Regions from separate parts of the Streptomyces sp. NPDC005955 genome, predicted to be linked through region 2. Evidence: riboswitches for the same ligand, from Rfam matches in the RefSeq annotation. Region 2 holds a riboswitch; the other holds the start of a gene.
The links. Region 2 has a riboswitch for S-adenosylmethionine ahead of thrC (threonine synthase). Riboswitches for the same ligand answer to the same signal wherever they lie in the genome.
Positions count from the first base shown of each region.

Region 1: another riboswitch for S-adenosylmethionine. It lies ahead of ACFYOU_RS10150 (aminotransferase class V-fold PLP-dependent enzyme); the one in region 2 lies ahead of thrC (threonine synthase).

Region 1 covers NZ_JBIAIF010000003.1:380,031-383,430, reverse strand. The annotation lists gene ACFYOU_RS10155 (glycerate kinase) at 1-191, shown strand, start outside; gene ACFYOU_RS10150 (aminotransferase class V-fold PLP-dependent enzyme) at 140-1,555, opposite strand; SAM riboswitch class IV at 1,802-1,918, opposite strand; gene trpD (anthranilate phosphoribosyltransferase) at 2,042-3,106, opposite strand; gene ACFYOU_RS10140 (cytochrome bc complex cytochrome b subunit) at 3,323-3,400, opposite strand, start outside.
Region 2 covers NZ_JBIAIF010000001.1:1,053,653-1,057,052, forward strand. The annotation lists gene ACFYOU_RS04510 (MoaD/ThiS family protein) at 1-46, opposite strand, end outside; gene thrC (threonine synthase) at 197-1,507, opposite strand; SAM riboswitch class I at 1,525-1,694, opposite strand; gene ACFYOU_RS04520 (glucosyl-3-phosphoglycerate synthase) at 1,828-2,784, shown strand; gene ACFYOU_RS04525 (hypothetical protein) at 3,063-3,284, shown strand.

The sequences.
Region 1 (3,400 bases), on a different contig from region 2:
TGGACGCCTACGGGTCGATCCTGCCCGCGCCGGTCTCCCTGACCGAAGCGCTGGGCCGCGGCGGCGAGTTCCTGACCGACGCGACCGAGCGCGCGCTACGGATGATCCAGCTCGGCACCCGGATGACCGAGCACCCGCGTCAGGCGGCCGTGGTGGGGTCCGGCACGCAGCGCCCGTCCTCGGTGCGGTAGCGCCAGCGCGCCCCGTCGGTGACCAACTCCCGTACGGCCCGTACGAAGCGCTCCACGTGCTCGTCGGGGGTGCCCGCCCCGAAGCTGACCCGGACGGCGTTCAGCGAACGCTCGCCGGGCGCGGCCTCCGGGGCGCCGCACTCCCCCGGGTCCTGCGGGTCGGTGCCGAGCAGGGTGCGCACCAGCGGGTGGGCGCAGAACAGCCCGTCGCGCACCCCGATGCCGTACTCGGCGGACAGCGCGGCGGCGAAGTGGGAACTGTTCCACCCGTCCACCACGAACGAGATCACCCCGACCCTGGGCGCGTCGTCCCCGAACAGGGACAGCACCCGTACCGCGGGCACCTCGGCGAGCCCGGCGCGCACCAGGTCGATCAACCGCTCCTCACGGGCGACCAGTCGGTCGAAGCCCGCTTCGGTGAGCGCCTTGCAGGCGGAGGCGATGGCGTAGGCGCCGATCACGTTGGGCGAGCCGGCCTCGTGCCGGGCCGCGCTGTCGTGCCACTCGACGTCCACTCCCCCGTCGGCGCGCCGCGACACCTTCCGCGAGGCACCGCCACCGGCCAGGTACGGCTCGGCCACCCGCAGCCAGTCGGCGCGCCCGGCGAGCACGCCGGCGCCGAAGGGCGCGTACAGCTTGTGCCCGGAGAAGGCAACCCAGTCGACGTCGAGGTCGGCGACGTCCACCGGGTGGTGCGGGGCGAGCTGGGCCGCGTCGAGGACGATCCGGGCGCCGTGGGCGTGGGCGGCGGCGGCGAGTTCGCGCACCGGCCACAGCTCGCCCGTGACGTTGGACGCACCGGTCACGCACACCAGGGCGGGGCCGTACGGGTCGCGGTCGGCGAGGGCCCGCTCCAGCGTGTCGACGGCCTCGCCGGGGGTGCGGGGCGCGTCGAGGTAGGTGACCCGGGCGTCGCGCCAGGGCAGCAGGGAGGCGTGGTGCTCGGTCTCGAAGACGAAGACCTCGCAGTCGGCGGGCAGCGCGGCGGCCAGCAGGTTGAGGGAGTCGGTGGTGGACCGGGTGAAGACCACCTCGTCGCCGTCCCGGCAGCCGAGGAACTCGGCGACGGTGCGGCGGGCGTTCTCGAAGAGGTCGGTGGAGAGCTGGGAGAGGTAGCCGGCACCGCGGTGGACGCTGCCGTAGTAGGGCGCGTAGGCGGCCACGTCGTCCCAGACCCGCTGGAGCGCGGGGGCACTCGCGGCGTAGTCGAGCGCGGCGTAGTCGACCTCCCCGCCGGTGACCAGGGGCACGGTCACGTCACGACCGAGGACGGGCAGCGGGCTCTCGGTGAGGGACCCGGCGGCGCCCGGAACACAGGCGGGGTCGGCGTCGGCGTGAGTGGTCGTGGTGGCGCGTGCGGACATGACGAACTCCCGTATGAGGCAGATGCGGTGGACCACGCATGAGCACCGCGGAAGGCGCGGCGGGGCACGGCTCGGCACCGGTGCGACGCCCGGAGGCGACGACGGGGACCGGCCGGACACACGGCGTGGGTGAAGGGAAGGAACACACCGGACAGGGCGTGCGCGGAGGTGGGGCGCTGCGCCCTATCGCATTCGCTTGCTCACGAGACCGCTCCCTCGACGACCAGGACCCCTGGAGACGCGAGGGGTCCGCGCTTGCCGTAGACCTCGCTGCCTACGACCTGGTCTTCACCCGGGGCACCCCGCCACGGACGGAGGGTTGCCGGACAGCAGGCCGGGGCCGATGCGCTGTCACTCATGACCTGCGAAGAATCATGCCAGACGACCGGCGGAACGCACCAGCCCGTTCCGCATCCCGGACGCCACGGAACGCGACCGGCCGCCCCGCGGCGGGCGGAGCGGCCGGAGCGCGCAGGGCGCAGCGGGTCAGGCGTTGCTGGCGGCGACCCAGCGGTCCAGGGCCCGGTGGGCCGCGCCCGAGTCGATCGACTCGGCGGCCCGCGCCATCCCCGCGCGCAGCTGATCGGCCAACGGGGCGTCGCCCGGGGCCAGCGCCACCAGCGCCGCCGCCGAGTTCAGCAGGACCGCGTCCCGGACCGGACCGGTCTCCCCGGCCAGCAGCCGGCGGGCGACATCGGCGTTGTAGGAGGAGTCGGCGCCGCGCAGCGCCTCCACCGGGACGAGGTCGATGCCCACGTCCCGGGGGTCGAAGGGCTGCTCGGCGACGGCTCCGCCGCGCACCACCCACACCCGGGAGGTGGCGGTGGTGGTGAGTTCGTCCAGGCCGTCGTCCCCGCGGAACACCAGGGCGGACGAGCCCCGCTCGGCGAGCACCCCGGCGACCACCGGGGCCATCCGCGCGTCCGCGACCCCGGTGGCCTGCGCCGCGACCCGGGCCGGGTTGGTGAGCGGGCCGAGGAAGTTGAAGACGGTGCGGATGCCGAGTTCCTTGCGGGCGGCGCCCACGTGCCGCAGCGCGGGGTGGAACTTCACCGCGAAGCAGAAGGTGATGCCGGCCTCCTCGGCGACCTCGGCCACCCGCTGCGGCGTCAGCTCCAGATTGACGCCCAGCTTCTCCAGCACGTCGGAGGCACCGCTCGCGGAGGACGCGGCGCGGTTGCCGTGCTTGACGACCTTCGCACCGGTCCCGGCGACGACGATCGCGGACATGGTGGAGATGTTGACCGTGCGCGCGCCGTCCCCGCCGGTGCCGACGATGTCGACGCTCGGCCCGGGCACCTCGATGGTCCGGGCGTGTTCGTACATGGCGCGGACCAGGCCGGTGATCTCCTCGACCGTCTCGCCCTTGGCGCGCAGGGCGACGGCGAAGCCCGCGATCTGCGCGTCGGTGGCCTCCCCGCGCATGATGCGGTCCATCGCCCAGGCCGTGGCGTCGGCTCCCTGGTCCTCGCCCGACAGCAACGCGTTCAGGACCTGCGGCCAGGAACGGACCGCCGTGGTGTCGCCTCCAGCGGGGGTCACAGCGCTCATGGGTCGCTCCTGGGTTGCGGGCCGTACGGGGTCGGGCCCGTGCGGCGGACGGTGACGGACGCGCTGCCGCGCCCGTGGACGGGACCGGCCCGGCCGGCGCCCTTCGCGCTCCACCCTATCCAGCTCCGGGGAGCGCGAAGAGCCCCGTCCGGGCAGTGGACGGGGCTCTTCGGGTGGCGACCGCCGGGACCCCCGCGCGGGGTCCCGGCCGGGGGATCAGTGGTGGCCGTGGCCTTCCGTGATCTCCTTGTACTCCTCGGCGGTGGGCTTGGCGATCTGGCCCTGCTCGCCGTA
Region 2 (3,400 bases):
CGGTGTAGGTGCGCAGAATGGTCGGGATACGGACGTTGACGCTCATGGGGCGGCCTTTCCGGTCGTTTCCGGCGGGACGGTACAGGGACGTACGGGAACCTCGTACGGGAACCCGCGCGCAGGGATCACGCTCCGGGACCGTGTACGGGGCGGGCGAGGCGGGGCGGGCCCGCCCCGCGGGCGCGGCGGGGCGGTGTCAGCCGGTGGCGAGGCCCGCGTCGCGGAACGCGTCGAGGTCCGGCCGGATCGTCGCGGTCGGACGGGCCCGGTCCGCCACCGCGTCGAGCGTCTTGAGCCCGTCGCCGGTGTTGAGGACGACGGTCGACAGCGAGGGGTCGAGCAGACCGGCCTCGATGAGCTTCTTGGTGACGCCGACGGTGACCCCGCCCGCGGTCTCCGCGAAGATGCCCTCGGTCCGGGCGAGCAGCGAGATCGCGTCGACGACGGCCGCGTCGTCCACGTCGTCCACGGCGCCACCGGTACGGCGGGCGATGTCGAGCACGTACGGGCCGTCCGCCGGGTTGCCGATGGCCAGCGACTTGGCGATGGTGTCCGGCTTCTGCGGGCGGACCACGTCGTGACCGGCCTTGAAGGCGGCGGAGACCGGGGAGCAGCCGGTCGCCTGGGCGCCGAAGATCTTGTACGGCTTGTCGGCGACCAGTCCGAGCTTGATCAGCTCCTGGAGCCCCTTGTCGATCTTCGTGAGCTGCGAGCCGGAGGCGATGGGGATGACCCACTGGTCCGGGATCTCCCAACCGAACTGCTCGCAGATCTCGTACGCCAGCGTCTTGGAGCCCTCGCCGTAGTACGGGCGGAGGTTGACGTTGACGAAGCCCCAGCCCTCGCCGAGCGGGTCGCCGATCAGCTCGGAGCAGAAACGGTTCACGTCGTCGTAGGTGCCCTCGATCGCGACGAGCTCGCCCCCGTAGACGGCCGCCGTGACGACCTTCGCCTGCTCCAGGTCGTGCGGGATGAACACGCAGGAGCGCAGGCCGGCGCGGGCCGCGGCGGCGCCCACGGCACCGGCGAGGTTGCCGGTGGAGGAGCAGGAGAGGGTGGTGAAGCCGAAGGCGCGCGCGGCTTCCAGGGCCTGGGCGACGACGCGGTCCTTGAAGGAGTGCGTCGGGTTGCCGGAGTCGTCCTTGACGTAGAGGCCGCCGGTCACGCCCAGTTCGCGGGCGAGGTTGTCGGCCTTGACGAGCTTGGTCCAGCCGGGGTTCAGGTTCGGCTTCTCGGCGACGTCGGCGGGGACGGGCAGCAGCGGGGCGTAGCGCCAGATGTTCTCGGGACCGGACTCGATCTGCTTGCGCAGGGCCTCGGGGTCGCCGAGCGGGAGGTCGTAGGCCACTTCGAGGGGGCCGAAACACAGCTCGCAGGCGAAGATCGGGCCGAGCGCGAAACGTTCGCCGCACTCGCGACAGGACAGCGCCGCGGCGGGACCGAGATCGACGGCCGGGTCGGCGACGTCGGGAGCACCGGCGGTGGAAGCAGCGGTCTGAACAGCCATGGAGGGGAGGCCCTTTCTCCTCATCTTCCCCGTGGCGCGCTTCGCCACGAGACGGAATTGGCACCTTCCCGAGTCGGGAGCCTCGCGGGTGATGCCGCCGACGATCTTCGGCGGACGGTCACGAGAACCGACTGGAGGGTTGCCGGGGCTTCAACGGGCCGTATCCCTCTGCCCCTCTGGATGAGCGGTATGTGGTTGTCAGCGAGACGGCCCCCGACATGCGACGGTCATCCGCGTTGTTCAAGACTGTAACCGAAGGCCAGGACAGTTGAGATAGTCGTCCGCACCGCGAGATGGATCACAGTAGGGAGCCGTAGACCGTGCTGGAAGAAGTCGAGGACTGGCTGAGCAGGCGTTCTTGGTCCGTGGCAGACCGTTCGCCGCACCAGCTCACCGCGGCTAAGCGGGCCTCGGGCACCACGGTCAGTGTGGTGCTGCCCGCGCTGGACGAACAGGCGACGGTCGGCCGAATCGTGTCCGTGATCCGCGAGGAACTGATGACGGGGCCGGTGCCGCTGGTCGACGAGCTGGTGGTGGTCGACTCGGGCTCCACGGACCGGACGGCGGAGGTCGCGGCGGCGGCCGGGGCGCGGGTGGAACACCGGGACGCGATCCTGCCGAGCCTGCCCGCGCTGCCCGGCAAGGGCGAGGTGCTGTGGCGGTCGCTGTTGGTGACCCGCGGTGACGTGGTGTGTTTCGTGGACGCGGACCTGCGGGAGTTCTCCGCGGACTTCGTCACCGGGATCGTCGGACCGCTGCTCACCGAACCGGACGTGCAGTTCGTGAAGGCGATGTACGACCGGCCGCTCGGCACCGCCGTCGCCGGGGGCGGGCAGGGCGGTCGGGTCACCGAGCTGCTGGCCCGCCCGGTGCTGAACATGCACTGGCCCCGGCTGGCCGGATTCGTGCAGCCGCTGGGCGGCGAGTACGCGGCCCGCCGCACGCTGCTGGAGCAGCTGCCGTTCCCGGTGGGGTACGGGGTGGAGCTGGGGTTGCTGGTGGACGCGCTGCACACGGTGGGGCTCGATGCGTTGGCGCAGGTGGACGTGGGGGTGCGGCGCCACCGGCACCAGGACGGGCAGGCGCTGGGGCGAATGGCGGCGGCGGTCTACCGGACGGCACAGCTGCGGTTGGCGCGGGGGCACCTGTTGCGGCCCGAGCTGACGCAGTTCGAGCGGGGTCCGCGGGGCTTCGAACCGCGCACGTACGCCGTCGACACGGAGGAGCGTCCGCCGATGGCCTCGGTGGCGGAGTACGCGGCGCGGCGCGTGGCGTGACCGGGTGGTCAGCCGGGCCGTGACCGGGTGGTCAGCCGGGCCGGGGGCGCGGTAGCGGGGCGAGTGGCGTAATCGGCTGCGGTGAACGGCGCACGGGGGCGGCGCGGTCCCGCGTGGCGCCCCGGACCGCCCCCGTCGGCTGCCTAGATTGTCAGCTCATGCGCACATTCCTCCGTATTTTTATGTTTTCCTCACACGGGGTGGGTAAGGGGTCGTGTGGTGGCGTCCGGCGGTTGGCTGTGTGGACGGCAGGGGTTCTCGCGGCATCGGCGCTCACCGTGACGTCGGCTCCGGTCGCGTATCCGGTGGGACCGCCCCGCGCGGACGCCACCCCCGCGCCCACGCTGGAACGCCGGACGACCCGCCCCGTGGGTGACGGGTTCTCGCCGTACCTGTACGGCGGGCTGGTGGTGTCCCTGGGCGCGGTCGGCGGACTGCTGGTCGCGACGGTGCGCAGCAAGTCCGCCTCCGGACGGCGACTGCACGTCACCGGGGTGTGAGCACAGGGGCGTCGTATACGACCGCCGGACGCCGGACGACGGCCAGCCGGACGCCGGACGGAGCCAGCAGGACGGGAGCCGGGCGACCGGCGACAACGGGCCAGGGGCTGCGCGGG